Methylorubrum extorquens: one gene and its partner. The protein of the gene in region 2 binds, or shares a complex with, the protein of the main gene of each other region. Links are inferred from orthologs where the notes say so. Each region holds a gene or a part of one and is shown on either strand. Other genes may lie near its edges. The genes, in order: J2W78_RS09585 and dnaG.

Region 1 (6,846 bases), 1.6 Mb from region 2 along the record:
TTAGCCCCTAACCCTGCCCATCACGGGACAGCGGGACAGCGGACCTTATGACCAAGGACATTCCCGTCGGCGCCGGTGCCGGCCTCGTGGCGGCGCTGCTGTTCGGCGTGCTGCTCAAGGCCACGACGCTCTCGATCCTTCTCTACCTGCTCGCCCCGCTGCCGATCCTCATCGTCGGCCTGGGCTGGAGCCATCGTGCGGCGCTCGCCGCCGTCGTTGCGGGTGGGTTGGCGCTCGCGCTCTTCATCTCGCCCTATCTCGGCCTTGCCTTCGCGGCCTACCTCGCCATCCCCGCGTGGTGGCTCGCCTATCTCGCCCTGCTCGGCCGGCCGAACGCGGACGGCACGATCGAGTGGTATCCCACCGGGCGCCTGCTCGCCTGGGTCGCCGGCACCGCAGCGCTCGCCTTCATCGCCATCGCCGTCATCGCCTCGCCCGACTACGACACCTTTCGCACGCAGCTCACCACGATGAGCCGCCGGATCGTGCAGGTTCAGGTGCAGCGCGGCCGGATTCCCGCCCCTCCCCCGAGCGGCACCGCGAACGAGACCCCGGCCGGGAACGCTGAGCCCGCCGACGCGTCGCCGCAGGCTGGTGCGCCGACCGACGAGCCGCAGAAGGCCGACGACCTCGCCAGCGAGGTCGCCGACGCGCTGGCGACTGTCGCGCCCGCGATCGCCGCCCAGGGTCTCACGATCCTGTTCACCTTCTACCTCTGGGCCGCCGCCCGCATCGTGCAGATCTCGGGGCGCCTGCTCCGGCCCTGGCCCGACCTCCCCTCCACGATGATGCCGCGGTCCACGCTGCTGGTCTTCGCCGCCGCCCTGACGCTGGCGATGGTGCCCGGCTATCCCGGCGCGCTCGGCATCGCCCTGATCGGCGCGTTCAGTGCGGCCTTCGCGCTCCAGGGGCTCGCCGCCTTCCATGACCGCAGCCGCGGCCGGCCGGGGCGTTTCGCCCTGCTCGCCGGCCTCTACGTTCTGCTGTTCCTCACGCAAGGGGTGGCCATGCTCGCCCTGATCCTGTTCGGCATTGCCGATACCGCCCTCGACCGGCGCCGCCCGAAAGCTCGCGGCGACGCCTGATCGTACCCGCTTCCAAGCAACCTCAAGGAGAAGCCCCATGGAAGTCATCCTGCTCGAACGCGTCGCTAAGCTCGGCCAGATGGGCGAGACCGTGAACGTGCGTCCCGGCTACGCCCGCAACTTCCTGCTCGCCCGCGGCAAGGCCCTGCGCGCCACCGAGAACAACAAGAAGCATTTCGAGGCCCAGCGCGCCCAGCTCGAAGCCCGCAACCTCGAGCGCCGCAACGAGGCCCAGACGGTGGCCGAGAAGCTCGACGGCCAGAGCTTCGTGCTGATCCGCCAGTCCGGCGAGACCGGTGTGCTCTACGGCTCGGTCTCGACCCGCGACCTCGCCGAGGTCGTCACCAAGGAGGGCTTCAGCGTCGAGCGCGGCCAGTTCGTGCTCAACCAGCCGATCAAGACGCTGGGCCTGCACACCGTGCCGGTGACGCTCCACCCCGAGGTCGAGGTGAAGGTGACCGTCAACATCGCCCGTTCGCCGGAAGAGGCCGAGCGTCAGGCCCGCGGCGAGTCGGTGACCGAGCGCGAGCAGTTCAACCTCGACGACCTCGGCCTCGAAGTCGGCCAGGCGCTCGCCGATGCCGGCGAGGGCGCCGACGACCGCGGCTAAGTCCGGGATTGCGAAGGGATCATCCCTTCGCCGGGGGATCGGGGCAGCGCCCCGATCTCTTCCAAGGCTCCGCCCTGGACCCGCGAAAGGGCTTACCCTTTCGAACCCCCTGACAGCCGCATAAGCGGTGGAGAACGGGGATGCGCCGGCCTCCGGCGTTGACTTGTTCTCAATTCGTTCCAGCATGACGCCCGCGATTCCCGTTGCCGGGAGCCGCGGGCGTCTCGCGTTTCGGCACCCGTGGCATGAGCGTCGCAGCCGCCTCCGGTGAGGTCGGCTAAGGAAGGCTTCACCATCCCGAGGCAAGGTCCGGCGGGCATGAAACGGGGCGGCCAGCCCGCCCGCATCGGAGCGACGGACAAGCGCCATGGCCCTGCCCAACGCCCTCACGGCCAATCTCGAGACGGTGCAGCCCGAATACCGGGTGCCGCCGCACAACATCGACGCGGAGCAGGCCCTGCTCGGCGCGATCATGGTCAACAACGACGCCTATTACCGTGTCTCGGACTTCCTGCTGCCCGAGCACTTCATGGAGGCGGTGCACCGCCAGATCTTCGAGGTCTCGGTCTCGCTGATCAAGGCGGGCAAGCTCGCCACGCCGATCACGCTCAAGACCTATCTCGGCGACATCGACCTCGGCGGCGTCACGCCGATGCAGTACCTCGCGCGGCTGGCGGCCGAGGCGACCACCGTCATCAACGCGGGCGAGTACGGCCGCACCATCTACGATCTGGCGATCCGCCGCCGCCTCATCACCATCGGCGAGGATCTGGTCAACGGCGCCTACGAGGCGCCCGTCGAGTCGAGGCCCCGCGACCAGATCGAGGCGACCGAGCGCCGGCTCTACGAGCTGGCCGAATCCGGCAAGTACGACGGCGGCTTCCAGAAATTCTCCGACGCGCTGACCGCGGCCATCGACATGGCGGCCAAAGCCTACCAGCGCGACGGCAAGCTCTCGGGCATCTCCACGGGGCTCACCGACCTCGACGCCAAGATGGGCGGGCTGCAGCCCTCCGACCTCATCATCCTCGCGGGGCGCCCGGCCATGGGCAAGACCTCGCTCGTGACCAACATCGCCTTCAACATCGCCAAGGCCTATCGCGGCGAGAAGCAGCCCGACGGCACCATGCAGACCGTCAACGGCGGCATCGTCGGCTTCTTCTCGCTCGAAATGTCGGCCGAGCAATTGGCGACCCGTATCATCGCCGAGCAGTCCGGCGTGCCGTCCTACAAGATCCGCCGCGGCGACATCCGCCCGGAGGACTTCTACAAGATCACCGACGCCGCCCGGGACATGCAGACGATCCCGTTCTACATCGACCAGACCGGCGGCATCTCGATCGCCCAGCTCGCCGCCCGCGCGCGCCGCCTCAAGCGCCAGAAGGGCCTCGACCTCCTCATCATCGACTATCTCCAGCTCCTCTCCGGCTCCGGCAAGAAGAGCGACAACCGCGTGCAGGAGATGACCGAGATCACCACCGGCATGAAGGCTCTGGCCAAGGAGCTGGCGGTGCCGATCATCGGCCTGTCGCAGCTCTCGCGTCAGGTCGAGAACCGCGACGACAAGCGGCCCCAGCTCTCCGACCTGCGCGAATCCGGCTCGATCGAGCAGGACGCCGACGTGGTGATGTTCGTGTTCCGCGAGGAGTATTACGTCGGCAACAAGAAGCCGCGCGAGGGCACGGAGGAGTTCTTCGCCTGGGAGGCCGAGATGCAGCGCGTCCACGGCAAGGCCGAAGTCATCCTGGGCAAGCAGCGCCACGGCCCGACCGGCACGGTGGAGTTGCAGTTCGACGCCAACATCACCCGGTTCTCGAACCTGGCGCAGAGCGACCGGATGCCGGAGCAGATGTGATATCGGTGGCCGGATCGACGGTCCGGTCCCGTCTCCGCCGGGGCGTTCCCCGCAGGAGTCTGTCATAGCGCCCCTAGAATCCCTCCCGGAAAACCCGACCACGGGCGATCCATTCCCGAGCGACCACGGCGCCCGCCTGACGGTCGATCTCTCGGCCGTGGTGGCGAACTGGCGGACGCTTGCGGCCTGCGCACCGCGGGCCGAGTGCGGTGCCGTGGTGAAGGCGGATGCCTATGGCTGCGGGCTCTCGGCGGTCGCACCCGCCCTGTGGCGGGCGGGCTGCCGGACGTTCTTCGTGGCGCATCTCTCCGAGGGGATCGCCGCGCGCGCCGCGCTGCCGGACGCCGCGCTCTACGTGCTCAACGGTCTGCCGCCCGGCAGCGCGGAGAGGTTCTGCGCCCACCGCCTGCGCCCGGTCCTGGGAGACGTGCAAGAACTCGCCGAGTGGGCCGAGGCCACGCAGGGCGTGTGGCCGGCCGCGCTCCATATCGATACCGGCATGAACCGGCTCGGCCTCTCCGTGGCGGAGGCTCTGGCGCTGGCCGGCGATCCGGTGATCGCGCGGGCCGGCATCGACCTCGTGATGAGCCATCTCGTCAGCGCGGAACTGCCCGGCGATCCGCTCAACGCGCGCCAAGCCGCCGATTTCGCTTCGGTGAGGGCGGCCTTTCCGCAGATGCGCGCCTCGCTCGCCAATTCCTCGGGCACCTGCCTCGCGGACGACGCCCGCCACGACCTGCTGCGGCCGGGCTATTCGCTCTTCGGCGGCAATCCGGAGCCGGGCCAACCCAATCCGATGCGGCCGGTGGTGCGGCTGGAGGCGACGATCCTGCAGGTCCGCGACGTCGAGGCCGGCGCGACCTGCGGCTACAACGGACGCTGGCAGGCCCCTGCCCCGCGCCGGCTGGCCACACTCTCGCTCGGCTATGCCGACGGTTATCCCCGCTCGGCCAGCAATCGCGGCCACGCGCTGGTCGGCGGCGTGCCCTGCCCGATCGTCGGCCTGATCTCGATGGACCTCATCATCCTCGACGTCACCGACGCACCGCAGGCCCGGCGCGGCGGCAAAGCCACGCTGATCGGCGATAGGCTCGACATCGACACGGTGGGCCACGCCGCCGGCACCATCGGCTACGAGATCCTGACGGGGCTGGGTTCCCGTTATGTTCGCTCTTATGTAGAGTGACGAACAGCCGTCCCGCCGGTCTCCTTCACAGACACCCCCTCCCCGAATGGCCAAGATCCAACAGACCTTCGTCTGCCAGTCCTGCGGGGCGGTCTACAACCGCTGGCGCGGGCGCTGCGAGGCCTGCAACGGCTGGAACACGATCCAGGAGGAGGTCGCCTCCACCGGTCCGCAATCGGGCCCGGCGGCGACCCGGCCCTCGCGGGCGCGCGGCCGCGTCTTCCCCCTCGAAGGCCTGACCGGCGAGGCCAAGGAGGCGCCACGCACGCCGTCCGGCATCAACGAACTCGACCGCGTCACCGGCGGCGGCTTCGTGCGCGGCTCGGTGATCCTGCTCGGCGGCGATCCCGGCATCGGCAAGTCGACGCTGCTGATGCAGGCCTCCGCCGCCATGGCCAAGAGCGGGGAACGCGTCGCCTACATCTCCGGCGAGGAGGCGGTGGGGCAGGTGCGCCTGCGCGCCGAGCGCCTCGGGCTGGCGGGGCACCCGGTGGAGTTGGCCGCGCAAACGAATGTCGAGGACATCGTCGAGACGCTGTCGCAGGGCCACCCGCCGGCGCTCGTCATCATCGACTCGATCCAGACCATGTGGACCGAGACGGTGGAATCGGCGCCCGGCACCGTCACCCAGGTGCGCTCCTCCGCCCAGGCCCTGATCCGATTCGCCAAGACCACGGGCACGGCCGTCATCCTCGTCGGCCACGTCACCAAGGACGGGCAGATCGCGGGCCCGCGCGTGGTCGAGCACATGGTCGATGCGGTCGCCTCGTTCGAGGGCGACCAGGGCCACCATTTCCGCATCCTGCGCGCCGTGAAGAACCGCTTCGGGCCGACCGACGAGATCGGCGTGTTCGAGATGACCGATGCCGGGCTCGCCGAGGTGCCCAACCCCTCCGCCCTGTTCCTGGCCGGGCGCGACCACGCAGCACCCGGCACCGCCGTCTTTGCCGGAATGGAGGGCACGCGCCCGCTGCTGGTCGAGATCCAGGCGCTCGTCGCCCCCTCCTCGCTCGGCATGCCGCGCCGCGCCGTGGTGGGCTGGGATCCCAACCGCCTGTCGATGGTGCTCGCCGTGCTGGAGGCCCATGGCGGCATCCGGCTCGGAGGGCACGACGTCTACCTCAACGTCGCCGGGGGCCTGCGCATCACCGAACCCGCCGCGGATCTCGCGGTGGCCGCCGCGCTCGTCTCCTCGCTCTCGGGCGCGGCTTTGCCCTCCGACTCGGTCTATTTCGGCGAACTCGGCCTGTCGGGCGCGGTGCGGCCGGTCTCGCAGGCGCCGGCCCGGTTGAAGGAGGCGTTGAAGCTCGGCTTCGGTAAGGCGATCACGCCGCAGGGCCGGGGCGAGACGGGCGACCGTGCCCTGCCGACGGACGCGTTGCGCCACATCGCCGACCTCGTGGCCGGCATCGCCTCGGGCGCGCCGCGCAAGAGCGGGGGGCGGCCCCGGGCCGTGCGGTTCGAGGAAGAGATGTAGCGCGGGCCCGACCGGATCAGAGGGCGTCCTATTCGGGCGCGGGCCGTGCGGCGAGATGCGGCCGCAGGATCGTCAGCATCCGCTCGGCCGAGGTGCCGGGCGGGAAGAAGCCGAGATAGGCGCCCGACCGATCCATCAGGTAGACGAAGGCGGAATGTTCGATGGCGCGGCCGCCGTCGGACCCTGCAATCCGCGCGTAATAGACCTTGTAGGCCTCGGCGGCCCGGCGAACCGCCGCCTCGCTGCCGGTCAGGCCGACCAGACGCGGGTGGAAGTTCGGCACGTAGTCCGCCAGCAGTGCGGCGGTATCGTGCTCGGGGTCGAGCGTGATGAAGAGCGGCTGGACGGCGTCGCCGGCCTCGCCCAGCAGCGTCAGCGCCCGGCCGATCTCCATCAAGTCCGTGGGGCAGACATCCGGGCAGGCGGTGAAGCCGAAATAGATGAGAAGGAGCCGGCCGTGGAAATCGGCCTCCGTCCGCGGCCGCCCCGCCTGATCGATCAGCGCGAACGGGCCGCCGACCGGCTCGCGGTTCCACATCAGCACGTCCATCAGCTCGGCGGCCGAGCGGCGCGGCGGGGTCTCGCCGCGCGCAGGGTCCAAGGCCGCGAGCAGGCAGAGCAGTCCGGCCGCGA
Region 2 (6,867 bases):
AGGTCTCGGCAACCTCGCCGCCCTCGGCACTCTCCTCCTCCTCGGAGGCCTCTCCGTTGGCCTTGGCCTCGGGCGCGGCCTCTTCGGATTCCTCCGCCTCGACCACACGGATGCCCATGTCGTCGAGCTGCGCGAGAACATCCTCGATCTGGTCGCCGTCGACCTGACCGTCCGGGAGGACCTCGTTGATCTCTTCGTAGGTGACGTAACCGCGCTTCTTCGCGAGCTTGACCATCCGCTTGACGGCGGCATCCGTCAGGTCAAGGAGCGGGCCGTCCGTCGGTTGATCCTGGGCGGCGTCCGCATCGTCCCGCTCGGTTGCCTTCGTTGCCATGCTCAGCCTATTGTTCTCGTGGCGGCGCCGCAGGCTGAGCCCGCGCTCCGCGAAAGACCCGTCGCAATGTCTTGGAATGGCGCGCTTGTCGAGTGCCCGCGCCGATTCTCGTTGCATCCGCTTTAACTTGCCGTGCGTTGACCGACCGTTAACCAAGTCGGCCCCTCGCCGCCGTCACCCTACGGTCACGCCGACGCGAATTCATTCCTCATGAGAGACCTCCGCTTCCGCCTCGGCCGCAGCGATCACTGCCAATTGCTGTTGCACGTCGCATAGCCACGCGAAATTGGCCTCGGATCCGTCCTCGGCAAGAGCTCTTTCAGCTTGGTGAAGTTCGCTATGTAGCGCTCCCGTCTGCCGGTGCAAGATCACGGCCTGATGCAGGGTCTGTTCGAGACGCTGCGGGTCGGCGTTCGGATCGAGCGTCCAGCGGTCGCCGGAGCTGACCAGGGCAAGCAGCCGGGCATGGGCCTCTTCCAGCCCCGCACGACGCAGCCGCGCCTCCATCAATTCGGCTTCCGGGGTGCCGGCCTCCGCCGCCCGGTCGAGCAGGAGAGTGCGGAGCGCGCGGGCATCCGGGTTCATCAGTTCGAGGGCCGCGAGCGCCTCCTCCTCGATCCCGAGCAGCTCCGGGTGCGCGAGCAGGCTCATGACGATCATCGCCTCGCGCTTGGCCGCCCGCCCGCCCGCAGCCGGCATGGGGGCCGCCGTCTTCAGCAGCGGGTTGAAGCCCGTGGTGATGCGGGGCGACGGCGGCGGATCGCCGGGGCGGGGCCGGCGCTGGAACGGGGCGCCGCGCGGGCTCGCCGGACGGCCGCCGGCCGCGCGCTCGGTGCGTCCGCCGGAAAACCCGCCACTAGCCCCGCCGGACAGGCCCCGCAGCCGCCCCTCGATATCGTCGCGATAGAAGCGGCGCACGGTCTCGTCGCGAATGCCGGCCACCGCCTCCCGCAGGGTTCGAGCGAGTCCGGCCCGGCGCTCCGGCGTCTCGAGGGTCCCCGCCTCGGCTTCTCGCGCCCACAGCATCTCGACGAGCGGTCGCGCGGCCGAAAGCACCGCCTCGATCGCAGGGGGACCGCCGGAGCGCATCAGGTCGTCCGGGTCCTGCCCCTGGGGCAGCATCGCGATGCGCAGGGACTTGCCGGGCTCCAGCATCGGCAGGGCCACGTCGAGCGCGCGGAAGGCGGCGCGCTGGCCCGCCCCGTCACCGTCGAAGCACAGAATCGGCTCGTCGGCATGGCGCCAGAGCAGGGCGAGCTGATCCTCGGTCAGCGCCGTGCCGAGCGGCGCCACCGTCTCGGGGTAGCCGGCCAGCGTCATGGCGATGACGTCGACATAGCCCTCCACCGCGACGATCCGGCTCCGGTCGTGCGCGCTCCTGCGGGCGGCATGGAGGTTGTAGAGCATCCGCCCCTTGTGGAAGAGCGGCGTCTCCGGCGAGTTCATGTACTTCGCCTTGGCCTCGGCTTGCATCGCCCGGCCGCCGAAGGCGACGACGCGGCCGCGGACGTCGAGGATCGGAAACATGATCCGGTCGCGGAACTTGTCGTAGGGGACGTTCACTCCCTCGGGCGCCGCGAGCAGCCCGAGTTCCAGCATCAGGTCGCGGTCGACCCCCTTGCCCGCGAGGAAATCGCGCAGGGCGTAGCGACCGGGCAGCGAATAGCCGAGCCGGAACGTCTTGCGCGTCGCCTCGCCCAGGGCCCGTCGGTCGAGATAGGCCCGCGCCTCTCCGCCCGCCGGCCCCCGCAACTGCTCCTCGAAGTAGGCGGCGGCCAGTTCCATGACTTCGAGGGCGCCCTTGCGCCGCTCCTCGGCCTGCTCGTTCTCGACCGTCATCTTCGGCAGGGCGACGCCTGCCTCGCCGGCCAGTCGCTCGACCGCCTCGGGGAAGCTCAAGCCTTCCGTTTCCATGACGAATTTGAAGATGTCGCCGTGCTTGCCGGAGGAGAAGCAGTGGTAGAACTGCTTCTGGTCGTTCACGTAGAACGAGGGCGTCTTCTCCGAATTGAACGGCGACAGGCCGCGCCACTCGCGGCCGGCCTTCTTCAGCCGCACGCGCCGGCCGACCACCTCGGAGGTGGGCACGCGGGCACGGATCTCTTCGAGGATGTGGGGCGGGTAGCGCACGGTGACTCTGCTGGAAGCGGATCGCGTGGACGTTCAGGACCGGCCTTGCGGCAGGCAGTCTAGCGCGGCGGACCTGCCGGAGTCTTAAAGCTTGTCGCGCGGAGCTTTCGCCGGGGCGATGCGTTTTTCGCCCGATGACGGAATTGCCCTCGCTCACCCGCCGCGGCATCGCACGCCGCCCGCTTCTCGGCCTCGCCCTGTTCGGCGCGCTCGCCTCCCGGGCGCGGGCCGCCGACGATCTCTCGGCGGTGCTCGATCCCTCGGCCCGCGTGGAAACGCTGTATGACGAGGGTGAATGGTGCGAGGGGCCGGTCTGGGCGCCGTCCCTCGGCGGACTGATCTTCAGCGACGTGCGGCGCAACCGGATGATGCTGATCCGCGAGGGTGGCCGCGCGGACGTGTTTCGCGAGCCCTCCAACAACGCCAACGGCAACACCCTCGATACGCAGGGCCACCTCGTCACCTGCGAGCACCGCACCTCGCGAATCGTGCGGCGGGAGACCGACGGCGCCATCACCGTGCTGGCGGACCGTTACAATGGAGGGCGACTCAATGCGCCCAACGACGTCGTGGTCGCCCGCGACGGCGCGATCTGGTTCACCGATCCCACCTACGGCATCGATCAGGCCGAAGAGGGCAAGCCGCGCCCGTCCGAGCAGAAGGGCCGCTTCGTCTTCCGCCTCACCCCCGATGGGTCGCTCGCCGTCGCCACGGATCGGTTCGTGCAGCCCAACGGGCTCGCCTTCTCGCCCGACGAGCGTATTCTCTACATCTGCGAGTCGGGCACCCGCGAAGGGGCGGCCGGTGAGATCCGCGCCTTCGACGTCGCGGACGGACAGCTATCGAACGAACGCGTCCTCGCAACCGTCTCGAAGGGCGTGCCGGACGGGGTGAAGGTCGATACCGACGGACGGGTCTATGCCGGCACGGGCGACGGCGTGCGGATCTGGTCGGCCGACGGCCGCCCGGTCGGACACATCCCGACCGAGGGCCCCTGCGCCAACATCGCCTTCGGCGGGCCGGACGGGCGGCGACTATTCCTCTGCGCGGGCAAGCGGGTGCTCGCCGTCGAGACCAAGGTGCGCGGCGCCGCGACCGGCTCAGGGGGGAGCCGCCCATGACGATTCGCTTCGCGCGGCGCACGCTGCTCGCCAGCACCGCGGCTTTGGCCGCCGCACGGACGATGGCGGCGAGGCCGGCCCACGCTCAAGCGGCGACCGGGCCGGTCGGGACCTTAGACCTCGTGGTGGCCGCGCAGGCACCGACGACGCCGACCGGGCTGACGCTCTCCGCCGACGGCCGGATGTTCCTGTTCATGCCGCGCTTCGACGAGAAGACGGTGTTCACGGCCGGCGAGGTGTTTCCGGACGGGCGGGTCGTGCCCTATCCGAGCGAAGCGGCGAACCGGCCCGATCCGGCGCTGCCCGCCGAGACGCTGTTCCACGTCCCCAACGGCGTGTTCGACCGGCAAAATCGCCTCTGGCTGCTCGATGCCGGGCTGATGGCCTCGTCGGGAGAGCCGGTGCCGGGTGCGGCCAAGCTCGTCTGCATCGATCCGACGACGAACTCGGTCGTGCGCACGATTCCGCTGCAATCGGTCGTGACGAAGACCTCCTCGCTCAACGACCTGCGGGTCGATGTACGGCCGGGACGCGAGGCGGCCTACATCACCGATCAGGGCCAGACCGGCGCGGGCGCGCTGATCGCCGTCGATCTGGCAACTGGGCGCGCGGTGCGGCGGCTCGCAGAGCATGCCAGCACGCAATCGGTGCCCGACATCCTCAAGATCGTCGAAGGCCGTGTGCTGCTGAAGCGCGAGCCCGACGGCACGACGAGCCCGATCAAGGGCGGCGCCAACGGCATCGCGCTGAGCCCCGACGGTGCGCGGCTCTACTACACGCCGCTGATGAGCCGGCGCCTCTACGCGGTCGAGACGGCCGCCCTGCTCGATGCCGGCAAGGACGACGCCGCGGTGGCGGACACGGTGACGGATCTCGGCGAGAAGGGCCTGACCGGCGGGCTCGCCGCCGATTCGCGCGACCGGGTTTACCTCAGCCTGCAGGAGTTCAACGGCATGGGCCGGCGCGACCCGGATGGCCGGGTCGAGGTCATCGCCACCGACCCGCGCCTGATCTGGCCGGACACGTTCTGGATCACGGCGGACGGCTGGCTCTACCTGTCGTCCGCCCAAGCCAACCGCCGCCCGGAACATAACGGCGGCACCGACCGGCAGGAGCCGCCCTACGCGATCTTCCGCATGCGGATCGATGCCGGACCGGCGTGACGGGGAAGGTTACTTGCCCGCCAGCGCGTCCTTCACCAGCGCGCTCGCACGGCCGAAATCCATCCGGCCGGTATACTTGCCCTTCAGCGCGGCGATCACCTTGCCCATGTCCTTCGGGCTCTCGGCACCGGTCTCGGCGATGGCGTCGGCGATCGCCGTACGGGTCTCGGCCTCGTCCAGTTGCTGCGGCAGGAAGGTCTGGATGATCTCGGCTTCCGCACGCTCGCTCTCGGCGAGTTCGGGCCGGCCGCCCTGCTCGTAGACGCCCGCGGCCTCCTGGCGCTGCTTGATCATCTTCTGGAGGAGCGCGAGGATTTCGTCTTCGCTCGTCTCAGGCTTACCCTCGCCGCGCGCGGCGATGTCGCGGTCCTTGAGTGCGGCCTGGATCATGCGCACGGTCGAGAGCTTCTGCTTCTCGCCGGCCTTCATGGCCGCTTTCATTTCGGCGGTGATGCGCTCGCGCAGCATGGTGCTATGACTCCCGTCGGCTGTTTCGATGCGGACGTCCAATCCGTCCAGGGCATTGCGCACGGCTGAGTCCGCGCCCAGATTGACCCGGGCGCGGCCGGCTCGCTATGAGCCCCGCAGAGATATCGCCTTGCCCCGCGGCCCGAATGAGCGGCCGCGCGAGGCGGCGGACATAAGCCGGATCGGACCCATGCTGCAAGACGAACCCGCGACCCTGCGCGCCGATCCCGCGCGCACGAACCCGGAACCCAAGGCACCCGAGCCCTGGAGCGAACCGCTGGTGACGGCGCTGCTCGTGCTGGCCGACGGCACCGTGCTCGAAGGCTTCGGCATCGGCCAGACCGGTGCGGCCGACGGCGAGGTCTGCTTCAACACGGCGATGACGGGCTATCAGGAGATCCTGACCGACCCGTCCTATGCCGGGCAGATCGTGACCTTCACCTTCCCGCATATCGGCAATGTCGGCACCAACGACGAGGATCTGGAGAGCCTCGAAGCGGCGCCGGCCTCCGGCGTGCGCGGGGCGGTGATCGCCTCGGCCGTCACCAAGCCGTCGAACTGGCGCTCCTCCTCGCATCTCGACGGCTGGCTCAAGGCTCGCGGCATCGTCGGCATCACCGGGATCGACACGCGGGCGCTGACCGCGCTGATCCGGGACCGCGGCATGCCCAACGCCGTGATCGCCAACGATCCCGAGGGCAAGTTCGACCGCGAGGCGCTTCAACGCCGCGCGGCGGCGCTCGCGCCGATGGAAGGTCTCGACCTCGTGCCGCCGGTGACCTCCCGCGAGACCACGGCCTGGACCGAGACCGTCTGGGCGGTGAAGGGCGGCTACGGCTCGCGGGCGCCGGGCCAGGGCTTGAAGGTGGTCGCCATCGATTACGGCGTGAAGCGCAACATCCTGCGCCTGCTCGCGGAAGCCGGCTGCGACGTGACGGTGGTGCCGGCGACGACCAAGGCCGAGGACATCCTGGCCTTGAAGCCGGACGGCGTGTTCCTCTCCAACGGCCCCGGTGACCCGGCCGCGACCGGCGAGTACGCCGTGCCGGTGATCCGCAAGCTCTTGGATGAGCGGGTGCCGACCTTCGGCATCTGCCTCGGCCACCAGCTCATGGGCCTCGCGCTCGGCGGGCGCACGGTGAAGATGGGTCAGGGCCATCACGGCGCGAATCATCCGGTGAAGGACCACACCACCGGCAAGGTCGAAATCGTCTCGATGAACCACGGCTTCGCGGTCGATCCGAAAAGCTTGCCCGACACCGCAGTCGAGACCCACGTTTCGCTGTTCGACGGATCGAATTGCGGGCTGTCACTGACCGACCGCCCGGCCTTCTCGGTGCAGCACCACCCGGAAGCCTCTCCGGGCCCGCGTGACAGCCACTACCTGTTCGAGCGCTTCGTGAAGCTGATGCGCGAGAACCGCCCCGAGACGGCGGCGTAACAGGCTGAAACGGCGGCCCAGCGCCGCCGTTCCCGGCAGCGTCACAAAAAATCCAACCTTGCCCCCCATCCCCTGGTTCATGGCCGGATCGGACAAGAATCAGCGGCCGGACACATTGGGGGCTTGCCGGATGACGCTCGACGACGCGCGCGACGACTTCTCGCGCCTGCATCGCCTGTTCACCTTCCACCTCGGCGTGGCGGTCGGCCT

Evidence for each region.
Region 1: the proteins of dnaG (region 2) and J2W78_RS09585 are in contact, whole or in part, in a crystal structure (PDB 2R6A), measured with the Geobacillus stearothermophilus proteins. The link is inferred for Methylorubrum extorquens from one-to-one orthologs. Residues at the interface, in WP_049624496.1 of Geobacillus stearothermophilus: Lys456, Leu457, Leu458, Pro459, Ala460, Asn463, Ala464, Leu467, Leu535, Leu536, Ile537, Ala538, Gln544, Glu545, Asp548, Tyr549, His552; in WP_033016901.1 of Geobacillus stearothermophilus: Ser13, Glu15, Ala16, Gln18, Glu91, Leu92, Asp94, Ala95, Val96, Pro97, Thr98, Ala99, Ala100, Asn101, Tyr104, Tyr105, Ile108.

Annotation. Positions count from the first base shown.
Region 1 is NZ_JALJXF010000001.1:2,032,261-2,039,106, forward strand. Bases 1,435-4,306 are described here. They hold J2W78_RS09585 (replicative DNA helicase), read left to right. Parts: upstream 1,435-2,062; coding sequence 2,063-3,550; downstream 3,551-4,306. Other genes in these bases: rplI (50S ribosomal protein L9), read left to right, coding at 1,435-1,695; alr (alanine racemase), read left to right, coding at 3,615-4,306. Outside these bases: J2W78_RS09575 (DUF2232 domain-containing protein), read left to right, coding at 48-1,085; more of rplI, read left to right, coding at 1,123-1,434; more of alr, read left to right, coding at 4,307-4,736; DNA repair protein RadA, read left to right, coding at 4,783-6,213; J2W78_RS09600 (SCO family protein), read right to left, coding at 6,242-6,846. UniProt on the Escherichia coli protein: The main replicative DNA helicase, it participates in initiation and elongation during chromosome replication. Travels ahead of the DNA replisome, separating dsDNA into templates for DNA synthesis.
Region 2 is NZ_JALJXF010000001.1:401,704-408,570, reverse strand. What follows is about bases 1-2,893. They hold dnaG (DNA primase), read right to left. Parts: upstream 2,465-2,893; coding sequence 536-2,464; downstream 1-535. Other genes in these bases: J2W78_RS01995 (SMP-30/gluconolactonase/LRE family protein), read left to right, coding at 2,599-2,893; rpoD (RNA polymerase sigma factor RpoD), read right to left, coding at 1-334. Outside these bases: more of J2W78_RS01995, read left to right, coding at 2,894-3,585; J2W78_RS01990 (major royal jelly family protein), read left to right, coding at 3,582-4,748; J2W78_RS01985 (GatB/YqeY domain-containing protein), read right to left, coding at 4,758-5,216; carA (glutamine-hydrolyzing carbamoyl-phosphate synthase small subunit), read left to right, coding at 5,407-6,657; J2W78_RS01975 (hypothetical protein), read left to right, coding at 6,788-6,867. UniProt on the Escherichia coli protein: RNA polymerase that catalyzes the synthesis of short RNA molecules used as primers for DNA polymerase during DNA replication.